One region of the Pseudomonas sp. MDT1-16 genome, then DNA from elsewhere that is predicted to be linked to it. Evidence: predicted binding sites of a transcription regulator. Region 1 holds the regulator's gene; the other holds the start of a gene.
What was found. The regulator FliA, encoded in region 1, starts transcription of late flagellar genes. The targets are predictions, from matches to a motif close to CTAAAGTTTNNNNNNNNNNNGCCGNTAA.

Region 2: a site for FliA is predicted at 2,433-2,460, ahead of ACYZT3_RS01700 (methyl-accepting chemotaxis protein). Genes of this name have one in related genera too.

Annotation. Positions count from the first base shown of each region.
Region 1 covers NZ_CM142717.1:4,423,155-4,428,191, forward strand. The annotation lists gene ACYZT3_RS20295 (chemotaxis protein CheA) at 1-1,645, opposite strand, end outside; gene ACYZT3_RS20300 (protein phosphatase CheZ) at 1,660-2,448, opposite strand; gene ACYZT3_RS20305 (chemotaxis response regulator CheY) at 2,471-2,842, opposite strand; gene fliA (RNA polymerase sigma factor FliA) at 3,010-3,750, opposite strand; gene fleN (flagellar synthesis regulator FleN) at 3,747-4,577, opposite strand; gene flhF (flagellar biosynthesis protein FlhF) at 4,694-5,037, opposite strand, start outside.
Region 2 covers NZ_CM142717.1:366,868-371,904, reverse strand. The annotation lists gene ACYZT3_RS01705 (SRPBCC family protein) at 1-377, shown strand, start outside; gene ACYZT3_RS01700 (methyl-accepting chemotaxis protein) at 436-2,316, opposite strand; gene ACYZT3_RS01695 (FecR domain-containing protein) at 2,535-3,587, shown strand; partial or broken gene ACYZT3_RS01690 (STN domain-containing protein) at 3,599-4,084, shown strand; gene ACYZT3_RS01685 (hypothetical protein) at 4,165-4,299, shown strand; rRNA gene rrf (5S ribosomal RNA) at 4,613-4,728, opposite strand; rRNA gene rrf (5S ribosomal RNA) at 4,836-4,951, opposite strand.

The DNA.
Region 1 (5,037 bases):
AATCAGACTCGCTGAGGCGATCTGCCGCATCCTTGTCCATCAAGCCTTTCTTCACGGCAATGCCGCGCAGAACATCGGCGTCCATGCCCTTGCCGTCATCAGAAATCGACAGCAGGATGTGGTCGCCTTCCTGTTCAGCGGACAGGATCACCTTGCCGCTGCGAGGCTTGCCCATCGCTTCGCGCTCGGCCGGCTCTTCGATACCGTGGTCAACCGAGTTGCGCACCAAGTGGACCAGCGGGTCGGCCAGGGCCTCGACGAGGTTCTTGTCGAGGTCGGTTTCTTCGCCGACCAGTTCCAGGTTGATCTCTTTCTTGAGCTGGCGAGCCAGGTCGCGAACCAGACGCGGGAAACGCCCGAAGACCTTCTTGATCGGTTGCATCCGGGTCTTCATGACCGCGGTTTGCAGGTCGGCCGTGACCACATCGAGGTTCGACACGGCCTTGGACATGGCTTCGTCGCCGCTGTTGAGGCCCAGACGGACCAAACGGTTACGCACCAGTACCAACTCGCCGACCATGTTCATGATTTCGTCGAGACGCGCGGTATCGACCCGCACGGTGGTCTCGGCTTCGCTGGCCGGTTTTTCCGCCGGTGGCGCGGCCGGCGCACGAGCCGGAGCCGGTGCAGCAGCAACAGGCTTCGGCGCTTCGGCTTTAGGCTCGGGCGCTTTGGCAACGGGTTTCGCTGCTACAGCCTTGGCAATTGGCGCCGCAACCGAAGCGCTGGCGCCCGACGCGGTACCGACTTCAGTGAACTTGCCTTTGCCGTGCAACTCGTCGAGCAGTGATTCGAACTCGTGATCGGAGATCAGATCGCCGCCAGCCGCTTTAGCGGTTGGCGCAGCCGGGGCCGGGACCGCAGCAATGGCCGATTCCAGCGCATCAACGGCAAAGTTGCCCTTGCCGTGCAGCTGATCGAGCAGTGCTTCGAACTCGTCGTCGGTGATATCGGAGCTGTCGCCTGCCGCTTTCGGGGCAGCCGGTGCGGCTGGCGCCGGGGCCACCGCATCGACGGCGAACTGGCCTTTACCGTGCAGTTGATCGAGCAACGACTCGAACTCGGCATCGGTGATTTCGTCGCTGCCCGCCGCATTGCTGCTCGGCGCTGGCACAGCTGCCGGGGCTTCTGCCTGAGCCTTGACGGCGTTCAGCGAGTCCAGCAGTTGTTCGAATTCGTTATCGGTGATGTCGCCCGACTCGCTGTCGGCAGCCGGTATTTCGACCACGTCGGCAACCGGTGCGGCTTCTTCAATTTTCGGCTCGGCCAGATGGGCCAGAGCTGCCAACAATTCTGGCGTGGCAGCCGTGATCGGGCTGCGCTCGCGGACTTCGGTAAACATGCCGTTCACCGCATCCAGCGCTTCGAGAACCACGTCCATCAGTTCCGAGTCGACGCGACGTTCACCCTTGCGCAGGATGTCGAACACGTTCTCGGCGATGTGACAGCACTCCACCAGCTCGTTGAGCTGGAGGAAGCCGGCGCCTCCTTTTACAGTGTGAAAACCGCGAAAAATTGCATTGAGCAAGTCCGCATCATCGGGTCGGCTTTCAAGCTCGACCAGCTGTTCGGACAGTTGCTCTAGAATCTCGCCGGCCTCAACCAGGAAATCCTGAAGGATCTCTTCATCGGCGCCGAAGCTCATGTGTAGGGGTGCTCCTAGAATCCAAGGCTGGAAAGCAAATCGTCTACATCGTCCTGACCGGACACAACGTCTTCTCTTTTATCGGCATGAATCTGCGGACCTTCACCCTGAGAGAGATGTTTTTGCGGATCTTTTTCAGCCAGCATCGCTTCACGGTCATGTTCGATGCCCGCAAAGCGGTCCACCTGACTGGCCATAAGTACGAGCTTGAGCAGGTTGCTTTCAACTTCGGTGACCAATTGGGTCACACGCTTGATCACCTGACCGGTGAGGTCCTGGTAATCCTGAGCGAGCAGAATGTCGTTGAGGTTGCTCGACACCACGCGATTGTCTTCGCTGCTGCGGGTCAGGAAACCGTCGACTCGCCGGGCCAGTTCGCGGAACTCTTCAGCCCCGACTTCCCGACGCATGAACCGTCCCCAGTCGGTGCTCAAGGCCTGGGCTTCATCGCTCAGGCCGTTGACCAGCGGCGTGGCGTTCTCCACCAGGTCCATGGTGCGGTTGGCCGCGGCCTCGGTCAGCTTGACCACATAGCCCAGACGCTCGGTGGCGTCCGTGATCTGCGACACTTCCTCGGCTTGCGGCATGTTCGGGTCAATCTGGAAATTGACGATCGCGCTATGCAGCTCGCGAGTGAGCTTGCCCACTTCCTGGTACAGGCCGCGGTCACGGGTCTGGTTGAGCTCATGGATCAGTTGCACGGCGTCGCCGAACCTGCCTTTTTCAAGGCTTTCGACCAGTTCGACAGCGTGTTTTTTCAGGGTCGACTCGAAATCGCCCTGTGAAGATTCGTTATGCTCCATAGCTCCCCCGTGGCGCAGTTTCTTAACCGATGCGTTCGAAAATCTTTTCGATTTTTTCTTTCAACGCCTGGGCCGTAAAGGGTTTGACCACATAGCCGTTAACACCGGCCTGGGCTGCCTCGATGATCTGCTCGCGCTTGGCCTCAGCGGTCACCATCAGCACCGGCAGGTGCTTGAGCTTTTCATCGGCGCGCACGTGGCGCAGCAGATCGATACCGGTCATGCCGGGCATGTTCCAGTCCGTTACCAGAAAGTCGATGCTCCCGCTGTTGAGGACCGGAATGGCAGTGGTGCCATCATCGGCCTCGACCGTGTTGGTGAACCCAAGGTCACGCAACAGGTTTTTTATGATCCGCCGCATCGTTGAGAAGTCATCAACGATGAGGATTTTCATGTTCTTGTTCAATTCGACCTCCAAGCAGTCTTAAACGCGCCCAGCACCTGGACACGCCATTTCAATCAATCCGGCAAAGCACTCAATGACTGTCTGGAGCACAACAGATCGGGACTCGTGCGGTTCAACACCCCACCAGCCACGTTCGCAGTGTCCCCACACTGCCTTCAGCGCGCTCGCCACTCCCCCAAACGCCCCCGCAAACGGGCCGCGCACTGGCTGTGTAACTGGCTGACCCGAGACTCGCTGACCCCCAGGACCTCACCGATTTCCTTGAGATTCAACTCTTCGTCGTAGTACAGCGCCAACACCAGTCGCTCACGCTCCGGCAAATTGGCAATCGCGTCCGCCAGTGCCATCTGGAAGCGTTCATCTTCCAGATCGCGCGACGGTTCGAGATGAGCACTGGCGCCATCCTCGTGCAACCCTTCGTGTTCGCCGTCCTGCAACAGATCGTCGAAACTGAATAACCGGCTGCCCAGGGTGTCGTTCAAAATCCCGTAATAATCGTCGAGACTCAATTGGAGTTCGGCCGCAACCTCGTGATCTTTAGCGTCACGACCGGTTTTAGCTTCAATCGAGCGAATGGCGTCGCTGACCATCCGGGTATTGCGGTGGACCGAACGTGGCGCCCAGTCCCCCTTGCGCACTTCATCGAGCATCGCGCCGCGGATTCGAATGCCCGCGTACGTCTCGAAGCTCGCGCCTTTGCTGGCGTCGTATTTGGTCGACACTTCAAGCAGGCCGATCATCCCGGCCTGGATCAGGTCTTCGACCTGGACACTGGCCGGCAGACGCGCCAGCAAGTGGTAGGCAATGCGTTTAACCAGTGGCGCGTAACGCTCGATCAGCTCGTACTGCGCGTCACGTGCCGACTTCTTGTAGAGGTTGTAGCCGCTGGCTGTCATAGCACCGGTCCTGCCGTTTGTTGCACGAGGCGCTCGACGAAAAACTCCAGGTGCCCACGCGGGTTGGCAGGCAACGGCCAGGTATCGACCTTCTGTGCAATGGCCTTGAACGCCAGGGAGCACTTGGAACGCGGGAAGGCTTCATAGACGGCGCGCTGCTTCTGCACGGCCTTGCGCACGCTTTCGTCGTAAGGCACCGCGCCGACGTATTGTAAGGCGACGTCGAGGAAGCGATCCGTGACCTTGGTCAACTTGGCGAACAGGTTGCGACCTTCCTGCGGGCTCTGGGCCATGTTGGCCAGGACGCGGAAACGGTTCATGCCGTAATCGCGGTTTAGCAGTTTGATCAGTGCGTAGGCATCAGTGATCGAGGTCGGCTCGTCACAGACCACCAGCAAGACTTCTTGCGCTGCGCGAACGAAACTGACTACCGACTCACCAATGCCCGCAGCGGTGTCGATCACCAATACGTCGAGGTTGTCGCCGATATCGCTGAACGCCTGGATCAGGCCGGCGTGTTGGGCCGGGCTCAGATGAACCATGCTCTGTGTACCGGACGCGGCCGGGACGATGCGGATGCCGCCAGGGCCTTGCAACAATACGTCGCGCAGCTCGCAGCGGCCTTCGATCACGTCGGCCAACGTACGTTTGGGTGTCAGTCCCAGCAGGACGTCGACGTTCGCCAGCCCCAGATCGGCGTCCAGCAGCATGACGCGCCGGCCGAGTTCAGCTAGAGCCAGGGACAAGTTCACTGACACGTTAGTTTTCCCGACGCCACCTTTGCCGCCGGTCACCGCGATCACCTGTACGGGATGCATGCTGCCCATGAATTTTCTTTACCTTGTCTTACTTAGACGGAGGCCACATTACTGGCTGCGCGTTCACAAAATGAACAATGCATGGCAGACCATCGATGTAGGTACAAAAACAGTTCATTAATACCTCAGCCGACCTGCTTGGTCGGGCTGTGGTAAATATCAGCGAACATGTCAGCCATGGCTTCTTCGCTGGGTTCTTCTTGCATTTGCACGCTGACGGCGCGACTGACCAACTGATGACGACGCGGCAGATGCAAATCATCCGGAATCCGCGGGCCATCGGTCAGGTAGGCCACCGGCAATTCATGACTGATGGCCAGGCTCAACACCTCGCCCAGACTTGCCGTTTCATCCAGTTTAGTCAGGATGCAGCCAGCGAGCCCACAACGCTTGTAACTGTGATAAGCGGCCGTTAGAACCTGTTTCTGGCTGGTGGTTGCCAACACCAGATAATTTTTCGATTTGATCC
Region 2 (5,037 bases), 2.2 Mb from region 1:
TCTGGGCAGTGGTCGGTAACTTTGCCGGCTTCGATCAATTCATTCCGGCGCTGTCGCACATCGAAATGACCGGCGAAGGCGTGTCGTCCCTGCGCAAGAAATTCTTCAAGGACGGCAACTTGGTGGTCGAGCAACTTAACTCGCGGGATGACCAGGCATTGAACATGACGTGGACCACGATTTACAACACGTTGGGCGTGGCCAATTTGTGGGCGGCGATGAGTGTCCAACCGCTGGATGCGGGTAAGTCGCGGGCGACTTGGACCATCATCGCCGAACCCGCACAGGGCGGTGCCGAGGCGTTGCCGGGGTTCAAGGATTTCGTCCAGGGTTTTGCCGATGATGCGATGAACAATGTGCTGAAGCGGTTTGCGTAAGGCATAAGAAAGCCCGCTGCGGATCACTCCACAGCGGGCTCTTTTTTACATCGTTTGATCAGATCTTGAAGCTATCAACCAACTGCTTCAACCGGTTTGCCTGCAGGGACAACGCATCGCAATCCTTCAACGTTTCATTGAGGTTGGCCACGCTCTGCTGGTTCAGCAGGTTGATCTGGTTAACGTCGACGTTGAGGGTTTCCACGACCGCCGTCTGCTCTTCGGTCGCGGCGGCCACCGACTGGTTCATGCCGTCGATTTCGCCGATGCGCTGGGTCACGCTGACCAATCGCAAGCCTGCCTGGTTCGCCACTTCAACGCTCTGTTCGCTGGAGACCTGACTGGCGTTCATGGTCGTCACCGCTTCGCGAGAACCGATCTGCAGCGAGGTGATCATCTTGTGGATCTCTTCCGCCGATTCCTGGGTACGGTGAGCGAGGTTACGCACCTCGTCCGCCACCACCGCAAAACCACGACCGGCTTCACCGGCACGGGCCGCTTCGATGGCCGCGTTGAGCGCAAGCAAGTTGGTCTGCTGGGAGATGCCTTTGATCACATCCAGAATGTGCCCGATGTTGTCGGTGCTGGCATTCAGGGTTTCGATTTGCGTGCAGGACAGGCTGATTTTCTGCGACAACTCGGTCATCGCCAGAATGGTTTTCTCCACCACCTGACGACCATCATCGGCCTGCTCGCTCGCGCCGCTGGCGTGCTGGGAAGCATCGGCGGCGTTGCGGGCGATTTCCTGGGTGGCGGCGCCCAACTGGTTGATCGCCGCGGCCACGCTGTTGGTGCGGGCGCTTTGTTCGTCGGAGCCGACGATCGAAGCGTTGGACGAAGCCATCACCCGTTGCGACAGGTCGTGAACCTGGCGGGTGGCCGACGACACTTCGGAAATCGACGCGTGAATTCGCTCCACGAACTGGTTGAACGAACCGCCCAGCTCACCGAACTCGTCTTTGCTTTCCACGGCCAAGCGACGGGTCAAGTCGCCTTCGCCTTGAGCGATGTCCTGCATCGCACGACCCATGGTGGTCAGCGGACGCATCAGCACGTTGATCAGCAGGCTCAGCAGCACGGCAATGGCCGTCACGGCGATGAACATCGCGATCAGCGCAGAAGTACGGAACTGGCTGAGTGGTGCGTAGGCCTTGTCCTTGTCGATCGACAGACCGATGTACCACTCGGCATTGGGCAAACCACTGACCGGCGTGAACGAAAGGATACGGTCCTGCTTGTTCAGGGTGACTTCCTGATTGCCCTTCTCGATGCGCACGCCGGCGTTCGGGTAGATGTCCTTCAGGTTTTTCATCACCTGGTCTTTGTCCGGGCTGACGATCACCTGACCGTCGGCGCTGACCAGGAATGCGTGGCCGATGCCACCGAAATCCACCGAGTTGATGATCTTCACCAGTGTTTCCAGGCTCAGGTCACCACCGACCACACCGAGCAACTCGCCGTTCTTTTTCACCGGCAGGGCGATGGTCACCACAAGGCCACCGACGGCGGCCATGTAAGGCGGAGTCAGCATAGTCTTGTCGGCAGCCACGGCCTGTTTGTACCAGGGACGCTGACGCGGGTCGTAACCGTCAGGCATCTTCGCGTCCGGGCGCTGAGTAAACACGCCGTTGGCCTGACCCACGTAGGTGAACTGGAAGTTCGAGGTCAGGGCCGGTTGATTGACCAGCCCTGGGAGGTCGGCATTGGTGCCTTGATGAGCGACGTTCTGCGCGAGGTTTTCCAGCACCAGCACGCGGCCGCTCAACCAGTTCTGCACGCTGCTGGCGGTCAGATCGCCGGCCTGCTGGACGCTCGATTCAAGGTTTTGACGGATGGTGTTTCGCTGCAGATAGTCGTTGTACAAAGTGAACAACGCAAAAGCCAGCACCACGACGCCGGAGGCGGCCAGAAGGATTTTATGGCTGAATTTGAGATTCATTTCATGGGACTTCTTATGCAAAAAGTGGGGATGCGTTCCGGGTTGCAACATTCCATGTAACAGCGCAGGCAGGGCTCTGGGGCCGCTCTACTTTGGTGCACGCATGTCTCATCAGGCTGTCGGCACAAACCGGAGAAAACTTAGGCGTTTGTACGAAATGGTCGACATTCCTGTCAGATACCCGCCGAACGGCGTGCCAGAGCGTCTGATCAGCCTTTTTGGATAACTCGTCGCTGAGTCGGCACGGTGAACCGCACCAGCAGGTGGTCAAACAAGCCATCCATTGGCTGCTGCGTCTGCGTAACAACTCGACCAATTCCAGGCTACGTCAGCAATGCGATGTCTGGCGGGCCGAACATCATGAGCACGAACTTGCCTGGCAACGAGTGCAGTCGCTGCAAGCCGAGTTGAGCAGTAACCTGCGGGCTGTGCCCGGTGCTCAAGTGGCCTTCAATACGTTGGAAAACAGCGCCCAGGGACTGGGACGACGCCAAGCCTTGAAGCTGCTGTCGGGTGCATTGCTGATAGGGTCGGCGGCGTGGCTGAGCAAAGATGCGGGCTGGCAACAGTGGACCGCCGATTTCGCCACCGCCACCGGCGAACGGCGCGGTTTCCAATTGCCCGACGGCACACGACTGGAACTCAACACCGCCAGTGCAGTGGATCTGGATTACAACGCGCAGCAGCGGCTGATCAAACTGACTCGCGGCGAGATCATCGTGACGTGCGGCGGGATCGACGAAGGATCTTCGTTTGATCGACCGCTTCGGGTGCAAAGTCGCCACGGTGTTTATGAAGACGTTGGGGCACGTTTTATCCTGCGTCAGGAGAGCGATTGCACGCGACTTAGTGTTACCGCTGGCAGGGTCGTCATCCATTCGCCGCTTGCCGCCGATGGCATGCCGACTCAGGTGCAGGCAGGGCAGAGCTATCTGGTCGATCGCCACCAGGCGAGGTTAGCGACACCTCTGAACAGGGATGTTGGTGCCTGGGTTGACGGGTTGATCGTTACCCGCAACATGCGGTTGGGGGATTTTCTTAATGAAGTCGGACGCTATCGCCACGGATATCTGACGTGCTCAACGGACATTGTGGACTTGCGGCTGTCCGGTGTTTTCCGCTTGGAGAACACCGACACGTTGCTGGCCATCCTGCCGCAAACCCTGCCGGTGCAACTGCGTTATCGCACTCGCTGGTGGGTGACACTGGAGCGACAGGCCTGGATTATTTTTGGCGGGTTGCGCGGGCAAGTCCGGCTTAGTCACCAGTAAGCACCCTCTTCATTTCGCTGCCGATTCAGACGTCCTGCGCTGCGCTGCTTTCTACTGCACTGAGTTCTCGGCGTGTTGGCGACACTGGGCGTAGCGGCAGAGGGCAGCGAGGTCAGCGAGGTCAGCAGCCACCGCTACGACATTGCCGCGGGTCCATTGAGCGATGTACTCAACCAGTTTGCGCGTCAGGCGGGCATTACCTTGTCTATGACGCCTTAGCAAACCGGGGCCTTCAGTCACCGGGCGTACAGGGCGAGTATTCGGCAGATCAGGCACTGCGTCGTTTGCTCAGCGGTTCGGGTTTGGAGGCCGTGAGCCAGGATGGCAACAGCTATGTACTGCGCCCGGTCGCCGAAACCGAAGCGCTGGCATTGCCCACTACCGACATCAAAGGCTTTGCTCTCGGTAACGCACTGGGCAGCATGGATGGCTCCAACGCGATGCATGGCCAGATCTCCACCAAGACCAGTACTGTGCTGCTGGAAACCAGGAAAACCTGGCTACCAAACTACCGCAGGGAAACTTCTACCGCGCCGTTGGTGCTGTCCGCTCCCAAGGCCTGGAACTGGAAGCACACATGCGGCTGACCGACAACCTTAAAGTACTCGGCAGCTACACCTTCATCGACATCGAGTACTCGAAGCCGATGATCAGCACCTTGAACTATCGCTCGCCGAGGGAGTTCAGGCGCTTGGCGGCAGCATCAATTTAACAGGGAGTTGGTGTCCGGTTTGGTAGGGGCAAGTCCAGCTTGAATGCGAACAACCTGACGAATGAGTCCTACGTGGCCCCCTGTGCCAACCTGAACTTCTGCTACCTGGGCGAGGAACGCAATGTCGCCGCCACGGTAAGCTACCAGTTCTAAGTACTCCTCAAAAAATGAAGCCAGCACCCGATTCCAGGGACTGGCTTTGTCATCTCGTCGGGAACATTCCATTGGTTTGGATATGGTGTCACTGAGCGTTTAGGGGCCCATAACGACAAAACCCCTGTCTGTGTTAGCAGACAGGGGTTTCGGAATTCAATCTTGACGATGACCTACTCTCACATGGGGAAACCCCACACTACCATCGGCGATGCATCGTTTCACTGCTGAGTTCGGGATGGGATCAGGTGGTTCCAATGCTCTATGGTCGTCAAGAAATTCTGTGACCAGCCCGTTACCGCGGTAACGTGCCAGCAAAATTGGTGACTTCTACTAAAACAAAACCCCTACCTGCATACGCAGATAGGGGTTTCGGAATTTAATCTTGACGATGACCTACTCTCACATGGGGAAACCCCACACTACCATCGGCGATGCATCGTTTCACTGCTGAGTTCGGGATGGGATCAGGTGGTTCCAATGCTCTATGGTCGTCAAGAAATTCGGGAGCCAGGTCGTGGGCCTTTTCAGGTTCACGCTCCAGCGAATGGGTAAGTGATAGTTTGGTGTTTTGTGAGTATCTCG